Regions from separate parts of the Faecalibacterium sp. 3 genome, predicted to be linked through region 1. Evidence: a T-box and tRNA genes for the amino acid it is inferred to sense, from the RefSeq annotation. Region 1 holds a T-box; the other regions hold tRNA genes.

Region 1 (5,479 bases):
TGATGGCTGGGAGGGACATGCACTGAATGACGTCGTGGTCACAAAAGGCCGGTTGCAGCAGGCGATTGATTTCAGCATCTACTGCGATGATATCCTTGTGGAGCACTACCGCGGGGATGGCGTCATTGTTGCCACGCCTACGGGTTCCACCGCGTATTCACTGGCAGCAGGCGGCCCCATTCTGGATTCACAGACAAAAGGCGTCGTCGTAACGCCGATCTGTCCGCACAGTCTGGCGAGCCCGGCCATGGTTTTTGCGCAGGAGCGTAAATTGAACATCTGTGTCGGGCAGGTGGCAGACGATGAGGTTTTTATCAGCTGTGATGGAGCAGCCGGTTATCCACTCAAAGCCGGCGCAACAGCTGAAGTCCGGCTTTCGGATCAGGTGGTAAAGCTGATCACCTTCGGAAAAGCCGATCAGTTTCAGGCAATCGATCAGAAGCTTCGCAGCAGACGATAAACGGGAGGCGAGTTTGATATGGCGCGCAGCCGCAAAGATGATGTAAGAAGTAAAGGAGAACGTCAGCAGGCGATCCTTCGACTTGTACGGGAGTACCCGATCAGTCGGCAGGAAGTTTTGCTGGACTATCTTTCCAAAGAAGGCTTTGAGGTAACACAGGCCACAGTTTCCCGCGATATCCGGGAGCTGTGTCTGGTAAAAGCCGCGACGGCCGAGGGATACCGCTATGTTTCCAGCCGGAACGAAAGCTTTAACCCCAAGGCACAGGGCCGTTTTGAAACGATCTTTCATGAATCTGTGCTGGGCGTGGATTATGCCGGGCATGTTGTACTGGTAAAGTGCTACTCGGGCATGGCCAATGCGGCCTGCGAAGTTTTTGACGCACTGCAGTGGAAAAATGTTGTCGGCACTCTTTCAGGCGATGACACGTTCCTGATCGTTGCGCGGTCAGAGCGCGACGCAAAAACGATCTGCTCAGAGCTGATCCGGCACATCGTACAAAAATAATGCGGGAGAGAGTATATGCTAAGCAGCCTGCAAATTGAAAATGTTGCAGTTATCCAGAAGGCTGAAGTGCATTTCAAGCCTGGTCTGAATGTCCTCACAGGTGAAACCGGTGCAGGCAAGTCCATCCTGATCGATTCCATCAATGCCATTCTTGGTAACCGCACTTCAAAAGACCTTGTGCGCACGGGCGCATCCAAGGCCGTCATCCGTGCTGCCTTTGAACAGGTGCCGGATGCCGTGCTGGACAGTCTGGAGAAGGCGGGGTACGAACGTTCGGATGCGCTGATGCTCAGCCGTGAGATCACCGCCGAGGGCAAGAGCACCTGCCGCATCAACGGCATGCCCGCGACCGCGTCCGTCCTGCGGGAGCTGTGCGGCGGACTTATCAACATTAACGGTCAGCATGACTCCGTGGGACTTCTGAACCCGGCAAGGCATCTGGGAATTCTGGATGATTATGCACAGAACGACGCGGAATTTCAGGAATACTATGTACTGTACAGGGAGCTTGTGCGCATCAAGCGAGAACTGGATGCCATGATCACCGACGAGGCCGAAAAGCAGAGAAAAATCGATCTGCTGAGCTATCAGGTACAGGAGATCGAAGACGCCGGGCTGACGGCTGGCGAGGAACAGACCTTGGAAAGCCGCAGAAAAATTCTGGCCAATGCATCGGCTATCCGGGATAAGATCGCACAGAGTTATGCTCTGCTTTCGGGCGATGACGAATCGTCCGGTGCTGTCGATCTGCTGGGCGAAGCCTCCCATGCAATCGATACGGCAGCGCAGCTTGACGATGCACTTGCTGCTGCATCCAGCCAACTGCTGGATCTTTACTATAATGCAAAGGATGTTGCTGCTGACCTGATCGGCCGTTTGGACTCCTACGATACCAATGACGCTGAACTGGATGAGATCGAGCAGCGGCTGGATCTCATCTATAAGCTCAAGCGTAAATATGGTGATACGGTAGAAGATGTGATCGAATTCGGACAGAATGCAAGGGAGGAACTGGAACGCATCCAGTCCTCTCAGGAACGGCACGACCATCTGCAGGCAGAAAAGCGGCGTCTTTATGCGCTGGCCCGTGAAAAGGCAGAGGCCTTGACCCAGACGCGGCTGAACGCTTTTGAAGCACTGAACAAACGCATTTCCGGCACGCTGGATTTTTTGAATATGCCGGGTGTACGCATGACATTGCGGCACACCCGCGGCCCGTTGGCCAGCCATGGACAGGACAGCATTGAGTTCTACATTTCCACAAATCCCGGTGAGGCGCCCAAACCCCTTGCAAAAATTGCGTCTGGCGGCGAGCTGAGCCGTATTACGCTGGCCATCAAGAACGCAATGGCAGATAAAGATGCTGTGCCTACGGTGATTTATGATGAGATTGACAGCGGTGTTTCCGGCAAGGCTGCTGGGCGCATCGGCGAAGTTCTGCGTCAGAGTGCGCAGGGCCACCAGATTTTGTGCATCACCCATACAGCCCAGATCGCTGCACTGGCCGACTGCCATCTGCTGATCCAGAAAAATGTGGCCAATGACCGCACCTATACCGAAATTCACCCGCTGGATGAGGAAGGCCGTGTGGAGGCGCTGGCCCGCTTGATCTCCGGTGACCATGTGACCGACATTTCCCGTGCAAATGCCCGGGAAATGCTGGGTCTCGGAGCGCAGTAAGCCTGTTTCGGCTGCTGCTGGAGACAGGGGTTGACAAGTATCCGGTATTGTGATAAAGTAGCTATTGTTAATGGCGTTGAAGGGAACAAGTACCTTGAAGCGCTCTGCCCAGAGAAGTCCCGGTTGGTGCAAGGGGCTGCAGAGCAGCAGGGGAAATACCTCCCGGAGCTGCAGGTCGAATGCCTTTACAAGGCTAGTAGGCTGTGCCGCGTGCGAGCGTTACAAACGCAGGAGTGTCACTCTACTCTGGGGTGTGCACTCGTGAGGTCGTTTCTGTGAGGGAACGGCAAACAGAGGTGGTACCGCGATTTTTCTCGCCCTCTGCCAAATTTATTTTTGGCAGAGGGCGTTTTATTTTCCCTCTGCCCATACAAACAGGAGGAAATGATTATGACTCTGTACGAAGAACTCAAGGCTCGCGGGCTGGTGGCTCAGATCACCGATGATGAGATCATCGACCTGATCAACAACGGCAAAGCAACCTTCTATATCGGTTTTGACTGCACTGCCGACAGCCTGACCGCTGGCCATTTCATGGCCCTGACCCTGATGAAGCGCCTGCAGATGGCAGGCAACAAGCCCATTGCGCTGATCGGCGGCGGCACTACCATGATCGGTGATCCTTCCGGCCGTACCGACATGCGCAAGATGCTCACCAAGGAAGACATCGCTCACAATGCGGCCTGCTTTAAAAGGCAGATGGAAAAATTCATCGATTTTTCCGATGGCAAGGCCCTGATGCTGAACAATGCCGACTGGCTGCTGAACCTGAATTATGTTGAGCTGCTGCGTGACGTGGGTGCCTGCTTCTCTGTGAATAACATGCTGCGCGCCAAGTGCTATGAGCAGCGCATGGAAAAGGGCCTGTCTTTCCTCGAGTTCAACTACATGATCATGCAGAGCTACGACTTCTACTATATGTTCCAGCACTACGGCTGCAACATGCAGTTCGGCGGCGATGACCAGTGGAGCAACATGCTGGGCGGTACAGAGCTGATCCGTCGTAAGCTGGGCAAAGACGCTTATGCCATGACGATCACCCTGCTGACCGATTCTCAGGGCAAGAAAATGGGCAAGACCGCCGGCAATGCAGTCTGGCTGGATCCCAATAAGACCAGCCCCTTCGAGTTCTACCAGTACTGGCGCAATGTGGGCGACGCCGACGTGATGAAGTGCATCCGGATGCTCACCTTCCTGCCGTTGGAGCAGATCGATGAAATGAGCACCTGGAAGGATCAGCGCCTGAACGAGGCCAAGGAAATTCTGGCTTACGAGCTGACCAGCATGGTTCATGGCAAGGAAGAAGCCGAAAAGGCTCAGAACGCAGCCCGCGCTCTGTTCAGCGGCAACGCCATGGATACCGAGCACATGCCTTCCACTCAGCTGACCGAGGCCGACCTGACCGATGGCTCCATCGGTATCCTGACCCTGATGGTCAAGGCTGGTCTGGCTGCATCCAACGGCGAGGCACGCCGTCTGGTGGTGCAGGGCGGTGTGCTGGTGGACGGTGAGAAAGCCGCAGCTCCTACTGTAAGCTTTACTGCCGAACAGCTGGCAAAGGGCATTGTGATCAAAAAGGGCAAAAAGATCTATCATAAGGTCACCCTGTAATGAAAACATCCTGAAAGAATCAGTCTGCATACCGATAAAACGGTGCAGGCTGATTCTTTTACAGAACAAAAGGCGCAGGTGAGTTTGCTGACTCATCTGCGCCTTTTCATGTTTACTGCATCAAGAAAACAGCTTACAGCTCATAAGCCTTCTTCAGAGCCTCATAAGCGGCATCCTCGTTTTCTGCATGGACCAGCAGGGAAATGTCCAGATCGCTGGTGGTAATGAGCAGAACCTCAATGTCCGCCATTGCAAGCGCGTTCAGGGCACGGGCGGCCACGCCGCAGCTGGCGACCATTTCCTCTCCAAACAGGTTCAGCTTGGAGTAGCCCACGCTGATCAGCGGGGAAGCCTTGGCATCCTTGTCCAGGTTTGCAACGGAAATGGCCTTCATCACCAGCGGAAGATCACTGCTGGAAGCGGTAAAGCTGAAATCAATGGTAGTACCATGGGGTGCACTCTGGCTGATCATATCTACGACCACGCCGTTATCCGCAAAAATCTGCAAATACCGTGCCAGACTGTTGCCCTTGAACTCCACGTCCTGCACACTGATCATCATCAGGCTGGTCTCAATGTTGATCTTCGATACTCCGTACATAAAGAACCTCCGTTCTGCCCGAAAAGCGGGCTTCAACAACGTAAAATTCACTCAGGTGAGCTGCAAAAATTCCGGGTCTATATTTTTCCGGGCAACCGTCCGGATCCACTCCAGACTGAAATCCGGGTAGTCATTCCGCACACCGTGCGCTTGAGCAAGCGCAGCAGTGTAGTCCTGAAGCAGATAGGTGCGCACATTGGATTTGCCTGCGTCGTAATGCGTTACAGTCGGCCAGAGTCTGGGATCCAGCACTGTGCAGTGAACAGAGCCATCAGGTTCTGTTGTTTTCTCAAGCTTCACGGTAAGAAGTGCGCCCACCAGTTGATCCGGCTTTGCCTGTGTGCTGATAAAATTTCCCAGAGAATAGGCGGTGAATACCTTTCTGCCATCTGCCGCAGTCAGCCATTGAGCGTTCTGCAATACATGTGGATGCGTACCTACGATCAGATCCGCGCCCCAATCCGCAAGGCTTTGTGCCAATGCACGCTGCGCATCCACAACGGTATGACTGTTTTCCACGCCCCAGTGCACACCCACCACTACAAAATCTGCCAGCTGGTGCGCTGACCGGACCTGTTGTTCGATCACATCCGTCTGACTGGTGTAGATGATGTTGGCCG
Region 2 (5,479 bases), 630 kb from region 1:
CCCTGCAACCAGTAAGGGCTTTTTTCTTTTTCCGTTGCAGTTCTGCCGCTTTTTTGCTCTTTCTGCAAAATTCCCCGTATATTCAGGCAGGAAGCAAAAAAACACCAGAGTTCCCACACGGGGATACTCTGGTGCAACACATAACACCGCCCTGCCCGGTGGCCGCAGGGTGCGGGGTTTTGTCGGCATCGAACCGCTTGTCCCCCCTGCCCGTAAAAAGTGCATTTTTTTACGGAAGAAGTTCGTACAACCTGTACGGTCTGTACTTGTACGCACCCGTACGGCAAGTAGAAGCAAATTAAAACGCGTCATCGTTTATATTTCGCGTCTCCGTACACCGTACAGACCGTACGGGTTATTTGAAGTCCGTACGCAATTTTTTCAGATGCGTACGGAGCAATCAAGTTCGCATTGTGCGAACTTGATCGGAGCTCTCCCGCAGGAGACGTTCTCCCTCGGAGAGTCCTCGAAGAGCCCACTACACTTTGCAGCCCATAGGGATGAAAGTGTCATAGTGGGTTATTACACTTCCGAAGAAGTGCATCTTCGTTCCCCGTCACCTCTCGATGAACCTTGAAAGGAGGGATGCCCTTTGGCAAGAAATGATGGCATTGACCGCACCAGTGTCCGAAACCTCGCCGTTTCGGACAAGGCCGTTGGCAACACCCAGCAGCACAACGAGCGCGAAAAGGACAGCTATCGGAACCCCGATATCATCCCCCAGCGCGCTGCATGGAACGTCCACCTCAAGAAGCCAACTGCCAGCTACACCGACCTGTTCGCCCAGTTGGAAGCCGATGGAACCATCTCCACGCGCGGCTTGAAGCCGGATGCCACCCATTACTGCGAGCTTGTCTTTGATGTCAACTCGGCCTATTTTGACAATCACGGTGGCTACGAGTTCGCCAAGCAGTTCTATGAGGATGCCTACAAAGCAGCCGTTCAGATCGTGGGTGGTGAGCAGTATATCCTCTCGGCAGTCATGCACGCCGATGAGATCAACCGTGCCATGACCGAAGCACTAGGCCGCGAAGTTTACCACTACCACCTCCATGTGGTCTATGTACCTGTGGTCGAAAAGCAGATCCTGTGGTCGAAACGCTGCAAGGACAAGGCACTGGTCGGTACCGTAAAGGAGACTGTCATGCAGGTCAGCCGGAGCAAGAAGTGGGCATCCAAGCCCCTGCTGGACGATGCTGGAGAGCCCGTCCTGCAAAAGAACGGCAAACCAGTCCTGAAGAAGTCGTACAGCATCCTGCAAGACGATTTCTTCACCTATATGCACAATGCCGGGTACACCGATGTAGAGCGCGGCGAGCGCGGCAGCACCGAAGAACACCTGACCGTCACCCAGTTCAAAGTTCAACGGGAGCAGGAACGGCTGGACAGCCTGACCGCCCAGATTGACCAGAAAGAGCAGCACCTCACCCAAACCAACAAAACCCTCTCCAAGACCGAAAAGGAACTTGCCGCTGTGCAGAAAAAGGTCACGCTCACAAAAGAAGCCCTCATTCATGCGCGCGATCTGGATTATATTGGTAAGCGCACCTTTCTCGGCAACTATTCGCTGACCGAAGAAGAGTTTTCCAAGCTGAAAAAGCAAGCCGACCACGGCTATATGATGGATGTGGAGAACCGCCGCCTGAAAGAAGAACTTTCCACCGCCAAGAAAGAGGCCGTTCGTTGGAGCAACAAGTACCACGACCTGTGGTACGACGTGAAACCCTATCTGGATGCTCTCCACCGTGCGCCCGAACTGGTGCGTGGCTTTCTGGAAAAGATTCTTGCCCCCAAGCAGGAGCACACCATGAATGTGCCGCAGAAAAACCGCAAGCGTGGGCAGGATATGGAACTTTGAGTTTCGGAGGATACCATTTGAGCAAAAAGAAGAAGTCGAACAAATCCGGCTACCCGGATGAAGCAATCAAGACCCTTGCGCGTTGCTTTTATCCCTCCATGGTTGAGTTTTTCAACAGCGAGGAAGGCCAGCGTGAATACGAGGAATGGCTGAAAGAGCAGGAAACTCTACAAGCCTTGCCTGTTGCAGCATAAAAACAGCAGGACGCTCCCAGTAAAGGGAACGCCCTGCCTTATATAGATGTGTCTCACCGAGGTGTGTCCAGTTGGGCACACCTCTTATTTTTTTGCCCTTAATCTTCTAGCCCATGGCTTCCAGCCACATTCTTCAAATATTTCTCCGGGTCACCGTTCAGAATCAAATCCGCATAGCCCAGCGGATCGTTGTAGATGAGGTAGTCCAGTTCCGTCCTCTGCGCCATGGTCACGTCCAATTCATCCTCGACCCCAGTGCAGTCAATGGAGATCATTCTCCCATCCCGGAGCAGCAGTTCCACGCAGCCGGTGTCCATGTTGAATTTGCAGGTTCTTTCATCGTACTTCATAATCATACCCTCCAAATCTTGTTATTGGCTTACGGTCTATGACAAGGTATCGGAGTTTTACGCCGTCCACGGGAGCCTTCATTCTCAAACCCGAAGAAAACGAAAAATCCGAACCCTTCTCCAATCGGAAATAGGTTCGGATTTTTCTTGTTTGGTGGGCGCGGGTGGATTCGAACCACCGAAGCTGAAAGCAGCAGATTTACAGTCTGTCCCCATTGGCCACTCGGGAACACGCCCATATTCAATTCGCAGTCTCACAGACTGCCTGTATATATTACCACTGGGGCAAGGGTTTGTCAATGTTTTTTGAGGAAATTTTCTTGCAGGGGACGGAAGTAAGCGAAAAGCCCCGGGATCAAGGCGTCCCGGAGCGTATCAGAGCTAGTGACAGGAACGGAACACGTTCCGACACTTTTCGGAAGGAAAAATGCACAAAAAACATACCTTGAAAATGTTCAGGACGCTAAATTATTTCGGAATCCGAAAAAAGTATTGATGTATCCCAAACAGCGTGTTATTCTGTAGACAGTGCTTATTTCATAATCCGAAATAAGCGAAGACAATGGGGTCTGAAAGGAATCACAGCCATGAAAAAATCCAGCCTGCGGACAGTAAAGGAGAAGAACCGCCGCCTGATTTTGCGGGCACTGCTCACCGAGGGCGGGCTCTCCCGGATCGAACTGGCAAAACAGACAGGCCTTTCTCCCAGCACCATCACGGCGCTGGTGGGAGAACTGCTGGCAGAGGGCGTCGTGCAGGAGAGCGGCCTGCGTGCCGCAACGGCAGGGCGCAGCCGTGCCGGACTGACCATCTGTCCGGACTACGGCAGGGTCGTTGTGGTGGATATCGGCCGCAGCCATGCGGTTTTATATCTCTACGACATGGCTTTGCAGTGTGTGTTCCACACGGTGCTGCCCGACCACGGCGGGGATGGAAACGAGCTGCTGACTTCGATCTCTGATGCGATCTTTCAGGGCTTTTCCATGGAGGAGCTCCACGCAGGCAAGATGAAGAGCATCGGGCTGCTGTTTCAGGACGACACCGAGATCAGCGAGTTCCGCGTGATGTACTCCACCGGTTATACCGCGGCGACCATTTCTCTGCGGGAGGCGCTGTTTACCCAGTTCAAAGTGCCGATCGTGGAGGAATACAGCCGGGTCTATACCGTGAGCCGTGCACTGGCAGAGGCCGGCAAGTCGGTAGGTTCCAACTATGCACACATCGACCTTGGCGACCGGGCCGTGGTGCAGATCGTGCAGAAGGAACAGCCGGTGGCACTGCGCAGCGAGGGACAGGCAGACATCACCGGTCTGCTGCTGCCCGAAGGCGGCTCTCTGCTGGAGCTGGCGCAGAACTTTGAAGCTGCACCGCCCGCTCAGCAGGCGGCAGCGCTGAAAAACACGCAAAGCCCGGTGAGCTGCTTTACGGTACGGCTGAGCAATGTGGCGCGGATGCTCTGCTCGCTGTTCGTGATCGAGAAGCTGTATCTCTCCGGCCCGGCGGCTGCAAGCCCGGCGTTCATGCGCGGGGTGGTGCAGAAGCTGAAAAGCCCGGAGATGCGTCCGGTGGTGCTGAACCCGGATCCTGTCCATACGCCTGCCTTTATGGCAACGGATCTGCGTCAGAGCCTGCTGTGCAGCACGGACGCCTGAAAATGAAACTTGCCGTGGTTTACGGTGAGAATAAAGGGGGCTTGCCCCCGCAAAAAAAGGAGCAGAACTATGTTACAAGGCATTCTGATCGTTGTGGCATTCCTGGTCGTCGCGGCATTGATGATGACCAAGAAGATCCCTACTCTGCTGGCGCTTCCTTTGATGGCTGTCGTCATCTGCATCATCGCCGGTGTACCGATGTTCGGCAAAAACGCGGACGGCGCAGAGATCGGCTGGCTGACCACCGTGTTTGAAGCCGGCACCGTCCGTATGGGCAGCGCCATCATGGCAACCATTTTTGGTGCATGGCTGGGTCAGCTGATGAACAAGACCGGCGTCACCGAGAACATCATCAAAAAGAGCGCTGAGCTGGGCGGCGACCGTCCGCTGGTAGTCACCCTGATCATGGTTGTGGCCACCGCTGTCCTGTTCACCACCCTGAGCGGTCTGGGCTCCATCATCATGGTAGGTTCCATCGTGCTGCCCATCCTTATCTCTGTCGGCGTGCCCGCTGCAAGCGCAGCCTGCATCTTCCTGATGGCATTCACCACCGGCCTTGCCTGCAACATTGCAAACTGGAAGAGCTTTGCAAGCATCTTCTCGCTGGACATCGCCGACATTCAGGGCTTTGAGATCTACCTGATGGCAGCGACTGCTATCGCCACCCTCATCATGGTCATCGTGGAGTTCAAGCGCAACGGCATCAAGTTTGCATTCTCCGCTCCCGTGGACAACACAAAGCCCACAAAGCAGCTCACCGGCGTGCGCGGCGGTCTGGCCATGATTACCCCGCTGATCCCCATCGTGCTGGTCGCCTTCCTGAAAGTGCCTGTCACGCCTGCATTCACCGTTGGCATCATCTGGTGCCTGCTCTTCACCTCGCAGAGCTTCAGCAAGGCCATGAACCAGATGACCAAGACCTGCTACGACGGCATCACCGATGCAGGCCCCGCCGTCATCCTGATGGTCGGCATCGGCATCCTGTTCCTGGCTGTCACCAACGCAAGCGTCAAGGAAGTTCTGAACCCGCTGCTGCTGGCCATTGTTCCCACCAGCCGCGTGCCCTACATCATCTTCTTCGCCATTCTGGCACCTCTGGCGCTGTACCGCGGCCCCATGAACATGTTCGGCCTCGGCTCCGGCATCGCAGCGCTGATCATTGGCCTGGGCACCCTGAACCCGCTGGCTGTCATGGCTGCCTTCCTGGCGGCTGAGCGCATCCAGTGCGGCGGCGACCCCACCAACACCCAGAACGTCTGGACCGCAAACTTCTGCGAGGTGGACGTGAACACCTGCACCAAGAAGATGCTGCCGTATCTGTGGGCAGTGTCCATCGTCGGCGTCATTCTGGGCGCGATGCTCTACTTCTGAGTTGTTTTCTCCCCCACAAGCCGTCTGCAGCGGGCTGTACGCAGCCCGCTGCAT
Region 3 (5,479 bases), 2.1 Mb from region 1:
CTCAGCGCCAGAGAAGCAGCGACAACACAGGAAAAAACGCGTTTCATAGGAAATACCTCTACATTATAGAAAATCAGCTTTTATTATACCATTGTTCCGATAAAAAATGAACCCTCTCCACCGGGTGCCGCAAAGCGGCCGCGAAACGGAGAGGGTTCGTTTGATCAACCGTTCAGAGAATCGATCGCCGCCTTGGTGTGGGCGACATACAGCTTCTGGACATCCTCGATCTCACCCAGACCAGCGATCTGGCAGTCAACCGACTCAAATGCATCGGAAGCGTTGAACATGCTCAGCCAGGAATCATCATCCGAACCGGCCATGTCGTTGTTGGCGTGATCGCCGGCAACCACCATCAGCGGGCGCAGGATCACCTTGGTGTAGCCTGCAGCCTTGACAGCCTCGATGACGTTCTCGCAGGCAGTTTCCTCCGGCTCACCCTCAACGGTGCCAATGAACACATTGTCATAGCCCAGAGTCTGCATGGTGGTCTGCATCTGGCTGTAGCTCACCTTTGCGGTGTGAGAGGTGCCGTGGCCCATAAAGACAAAGGCGACCTTGTCCGCAGCAGCGGCATCCAGACTGTCGTAGCCGGCTTCCTTCACGGCAGCAGCGGTGACAGCCTTGGCAACGTCTTCCTTATCCTGATTGATGATGGTAGCATCGGAGCCGACCTCACCCAGCAGGGGCTCAGCCACAGCGACAGATTCAAACTTGTCGCGGTAGGTGTCGATCATTTCCATCATTTCGTCGTACTCAGCGCCGTGCATCAGGTGGGTGGGCTGGACGACAAGGTTCTTCACGCCGTTTGCCACAGCGCGGTCCATGGCCTGCTGCATATTATCGATCTTTTCGCCGTCACGGGCCTGCACATGGTTGATGATGATCTGTGCGGTGAAGGCGCGGCGCACGCTCCAGTCCGGGTATGCGGCCTGCAGAGCATCCTCGATGCCCTTGATGTCCTTCACGCGGCTGTCGTTGAAGGAGGTGCCGAAGGAGACCACCAGCAGCTCGTTGTCGCCGATGTCGTCCTGATTGCGGGCATCATCCTTGGAAGCATCGCCGGTGTCACGGCCAAAGTAGTCGGGGTCGGCGTTCTCGCCTTCCACCAGTTCCTTCTGGGCGTCGGTCAAAGCATCCCATGCAGCCTTGGCGGCTTCGCACTGAGCGTCGGTGTCATCATTGCGCTCCTGCACATAGATGGCATCGATCAGGTCTGCCACATTCTTTGCTGCCATTTCGTCAGCCTCCTCGCTGCTCACTTCGCTGGAAGCGGCAGACGCAGCGGTGCTGGATGCAGTGCTGGAAGCAGCACCGCCGCAGCCGGTGAGCACGCCGGCGCACAGGGCCAGAGCCGTAACGGCTGCAGCCAGCTTTTTGGTTTCGATCTTTCTCATTGTCTTGTCCTTTCCTGTGGATAAATTGCGGCCGAACCGAACAAAGGGTACAGGAAAGTGAGGTAAAAAAGAGGCCCTTTTGTCCTGCGGATGGCATGACAAAAAGACCTCTGATTTTTTCAGGGCTTTTTGGTACAACCAATTCCTCGTGATCTGGGGCTCAGGCCCCCGTACCAACAGCAGGCAGGTTTCCTGACTGAAAGATCGCCGCCCGGCATCCCCTTCCCGGAGCAATGCTCCAGTGGCCGGTGCGCACAGCACCCTGACGCGGACTCCCTTATCACAGTGACGAGATCGTGCGGGATCTGCACCCGCTTCCCTTTTACCCTTCCCACCGCGCAAAGTGGCAGAAGGCACCTGCTGTTTTCTGTTCAGTTCGTCCGAAATTATAACATAGAATTGCGCAGAATGCAATCCGGAGCCGCCGGATCTGCCGCTTATCCAATAAATATTTTTGCAGCAAAAAAGACGGATGTCCGCCGTTTTCGCACAAAGCCATCCACATTGCCGCACCCCGCCTTCAACGGGTGCAAAAAAGCTTTGAAGAAAAAAGTAAAAAACAGTTGACAAAATCCATTTCCCATGCTAAAATAAGCAAGTCGTCCGGCGAACGGACGCACAAAAATGAATATGGGCGTGTTCCCGAGTGGCCAATGGGGACAGACTGTAAATCTGCTGCTTTCAGCTTCGGTGGTTCGAATCCACCCGCGCCCACCAAAAAAGCTCTAGCGTATTTAGTACGCTGGAGTTTTTTGTTTTGCAGCAAAGCCAGACTCACTGGGCGGGTGGATTCGAACAGCATCGACCCGCCGAACAGTCCGGCGGGGAAAAAAGCCCCTGCGGGGCTTTTTTAGATGCGCGGCTTGCGACATCCACCCGCGCCCACCAAAAAGACCAGCGTAGAAAATACGCTGGTTTTTTGTTTTATCCGGTATCTTAAGTTTCACCCTCAAGGGTGGATTCGAACAGCTGCGGCGACGTCGCTGAAGACGGCGCAAAAACAGCCCAGTGCAACAGCGACGACCGCTGCCAGCGGCAGAAGCAGGGAGGAGCTGTTGGGGCTGCGGCCAGCAGGATGCGCGTGCCGCCCAAGGCACGACGCAGCCGCTGGGAGCCGCGACCCGGGTTCCTTTTTATTTTGTGCGGCTCGCGATATCCACCCGCGCCCACCAAAAAGCCTCAACGTATCACGTTGCATTCCCTTTTTCCTGTTTCATCTCTCCCTCAAGGCCGCCTTGCCTTGCAGGGTAACAAAAAAAGACGCCTTGCGATCTCTCGCGAAGCGTCTTTGCCTTTGATGCCTAAAATATAGCGTTTTCTGTTATTTCTTTTAATCTGAAAGCTGCAACAACTTTGCCATCACATTTTTTCATGTTTTGTAAAGTTACACAAAATCTCGCCTTATTTTTTGTCGATTCATGCAGGGGCAGTTTTCATACCAGCGGCATGATGCCTTCCGGCGCAGCGGCAAAACACTGCGGCGCGGCGGGTGCAGCAGCCCCCAGCGTTGCCTTGCTCACCTTCCACCACAGGCGGGTCGTGCCGTCGGGTGCCAGGAAGATCAGATTCCAGTCAAACGGATTTTCACTGCTGGAAATCGCCTTTACCGGCAGCGCGTTCTGCGCTCCCGGTGCGCAGGGCGCAAGGTCGTGGGCGCGGATCCCCACGGCAGTGCAGTGTTCCGGCACCTCGGCTGCAAGGCGCAGCGGGGCGTCCCAGCCGGTCAGCCGCACCGTATGCGCATCCACGCGGGTGCAGGGCAGAATATTTTTGCAGCCGGTCAGCCGTGCGGCGGTAATGCTCTGCGGGTCGGCAAACACCTCTTTGGTGGTGCCGGTGCGCAGCACCCGCCCGCCATCCATCACTGCCATCTCCCGGCATAGGCGGTAGGCCTCGTCCCGGTTGTGGGTCACCAGCAGAGCCGTTCCGTCAAATCCCGCCAGCAGGCTGCCCACTTCGCTCTCCACCTCTTCCCGCAGGTAGCTGTCCAGCGCGCTGAAAGGCTCGTCCAGCATCAGGATGCGGGGCCTGCCCACCAGAATGCGGGCCAGTGCCGTGCGCTGCTGCTGTCCGCCGGAAAGCTGGGCCGGGCAGCGCTTCGCCAGTGCTTCCAGCCGCATGGCACGCAGCATTTCCGCGCAGCGTTCCCTGCGGACGGCCTTGTCTTTTTCCGCTTTCAGCCCGCAGAGGATGTTCTGCTCCACGGTCATGTTGGGGAACAGCGCATAGTTCTGGAACAGAAGGCCCACGCCCCGCTGCTGCGGCGGCAGGTCGATGTGCTGTTCGCTGTCAAACAGCACCCGGCCATCCAGCACGATGCGGCCCGCATCCGGCTTTACGATGCCCGCGATGCAGCGCAATGTCATGCTTTTGCCGCAGCCGGAGGCCCCCAGCAGAGCGGTGGCCGTGCTGCCTGCGGTAAACTCGGCCCGAAGGGTGAAGCCCTCCAGCTTTTTGGTAATGTTCACTTCCAGACTCATTTCCGGCCACCCGCCTTCTGTTTTTTCTCCAGAAGATTCACGGCCAGCAGCACCACCGCAGAGATGGCGATATCCACCAGCACCCAGCGCATGGCACCGGCCTCATCGTTGGTGCGCCACAGCTGATAGACCGTGGTAGCGATGGTGGCGGTCTTGCCGGGGGTGTAGCCTGCGATCATGCTGGTGGCACCGTACTCGCCCAGCGCCCGGGCAAAGGCCAGCACAGTTCCGGCCAGAATGCCCTGACGGCAGTACGGCATCCGCACCCGCCAGAAGATCCAGCTGTTGGACTGGCCCAGCGTCTGGGCCGACCACGCCAGCGTCTCGTCAAAGCTTTCAAAGGCGCCGCGGGCGGTGCGGTACATCAGCGGGAAGGCCACCACGATGGAGGCAAAGATGGCGCTGTACCAGTTCATGACCAGCTTGACCCCGAACTGCTCCATGAAGAAGATGCCCACCGGCCGCTTTGCGCCAAAGAGCAGCAGCAGAAAGTAGCCCACCACCGTGGGCGGCAGCACCATGGGCAGGGTGAGCAGCACGTCCAGCACGCCCTTGACGGTGCGCGGCAGCTTTGCGATATAATAAGCGGCAAAAATGCCGAGAAAGAACACTGCTGCGCAGCTGATAAGGGCGATGCGCAGGCTGTTCCACAACGGATACCAGTCCATGCCTGCTCCTTTATACGGCGCTGAAGCCCACGCCCTCGAACACGGTGGCGGCACGGTCGGTCTGCAGATAGGCCAGAAACTCCTTGGCGGCCTCGGCGTTGGGGGCGGCCTTCAGCACGGCGGCAGGATAGATGACCTGACCGCACATCTCTTTGGTGGCCTCGTCCACGGGGGTCAGACCGGCGCTGAAAGCATCGGTGCAGTAGACGACACCGGCATCCACGCTGGCCTCGGTGATCTGGGTGGTGACCTCCTTGACGTTGGAGCCGTAGGTGATGACACCGGCAGCGGCAAGTGCCTCCTCGTCCAGATCGTAGTAGGCAAGGATCTTCTGGGTGTACTGGCCCACAGGCACATCGCTGTTGCCCATGCAGAACAGGATGTCCTGTGCCTCCAGGTGCTCGGCCAGAGCGTCAAAGCTGTCGATGCCCTTGTCGCTGCCCTCCGGCACGCAGAGCACCACCTTGTTTTCCAGCAGGTCCACGCGGGTGTCGCTGTCCACAAAGTCCAGCCTGTCCTTGTTCACATCGGCCGAAGCTATGATGTCCAGCTGGTCCATCTGCTTCTGACCGGCAGAGATGAACAGGTCGCAGTCCGCGCCCTCCTGGATCTGGGTCTTGAGGGTGCCGGAGGAATCGAAGTTGAAGCGGAAGGTCACGCCCGGGTTCTCTGCCGAGTAGGTCTCACCGATGGCGGTGAGGGTCTCGGTGAGGGATGCGGCAGCAAACACGATCAGCTCCACGCTCTGGGCTGCTTGTGAAGAAGCGGCGGCAGAGGATGCCACGGAAGCAGCTGTGCTGGAAGCAGCGCCGCCGCAGGCAGTGAGGGCAGCGGCTGCACCGGCGATGCCGGCAGCAGCCAGAAAGCTCCGGCGGGAAATGCGATGGTCGTTCATATCTGTTTTTCTCCTTCAAGTAAAACAACATTCTATTTC

The links. A T-box is a leader RNA that pairs with one kind of tRNA and senses whether it is charged. The one in region 1 lies ahead of tyrS (tyrosine--tRNA ligase), so its partner is inferred to be a tRNA-Tyr.
Region 2: it encodes a tRNA-Tyr, which carries the amino acid that the T-box ahead of tyrS (tyrosine--tRNA ligase) is inferred to sense. The anticodon was not compared.
Region 3: it encodes a tRNA-Tyr, which carries the amino acid that the T-box ahead of tyrS (tyrosine--tRNA ligase) is inferred to sense. The anticodon was not compared.

Annotation. Positions count from the first base shown of each region.
Region 1 is NZ_JBLWFN010000001.1:2,169,202-2,174,680, reverse strand. Features, by position in the region: gene ACNSPV_RS10335 (NAD(+)/NADH kinase) at 1-460, shown strand, start outside; gene ACNSPV_RS10330 (arginine repressor) at 479-967, shown strand; gene recN (DNA repair protein RecN) at 983-2,647, shown strand; T-box leader at 2,715-2,972, shown strand; gene tyrS (tyrosine--tRNA ligase) at 3,038-4,258, shown strand; gene ACNSPV_RS10315 (ACT domain-containing protein) at 4,392-4,859, opposite strand; gene ACNSPV_RS10310 (CapA family protein) at 4,911-5,479, opposite strand, start outside.
Region 2 is NZ_JBLWFN010000001.1:1,535,323-1,540,801, forward strand. Features, by position in the region: gene ACNSPV_RS07205 (plasmid recombination protein) at 593-1,858, shown strand; gene ACNSPV_RS07210 (hypothetical protein) at 1,876-2,052, shown strand; gene ACNSPV_RS07215 (DUF6061 family protein) at 2,151-2,402, opposite strand; tRNA gene ACNSPV_RS07220 (tRNA-Tyr) at 2,555-2,639, opposite strand; gene ACNSPV_RS07225 (winged helix-turn-helix domain-containing protein) at 2,990-4,054, shown strand; gene ACNSPV_RS07230 (C4-dicarboxylate ABC transporter) at 4,124-5,425, shown strand.
Region 3 is NZ_JBLWFN010000001.1:103,542-109,020, forward strand. Features, by position in the region: gene ACNSPV_RS00470 (iron transporter) at 1-47, opposite strand, end outside; gene ACNSPV_RS00475 (sirohydrochlorin cobaltochelatase) at 165-1,397, opposite strand; cobalamin riboswitch at 1,562-1,773, opposite strand; tRNA gene ACNSPV_RS00480 (tRNA-Tyr) at 2,030-2,114, shown strand; gene ACNSPV_RS00485 (sulfate/molybdate ABC transporter ATP-binding protein) at 2,831-3,877, opposite strand; gene modB (molybdate ABC transporter permease subunit) at 3,874-4,545, opposite strand; gene modA (molybdate ABC transporter substrate-binding protein) at 4,556-5,440, opposite strand.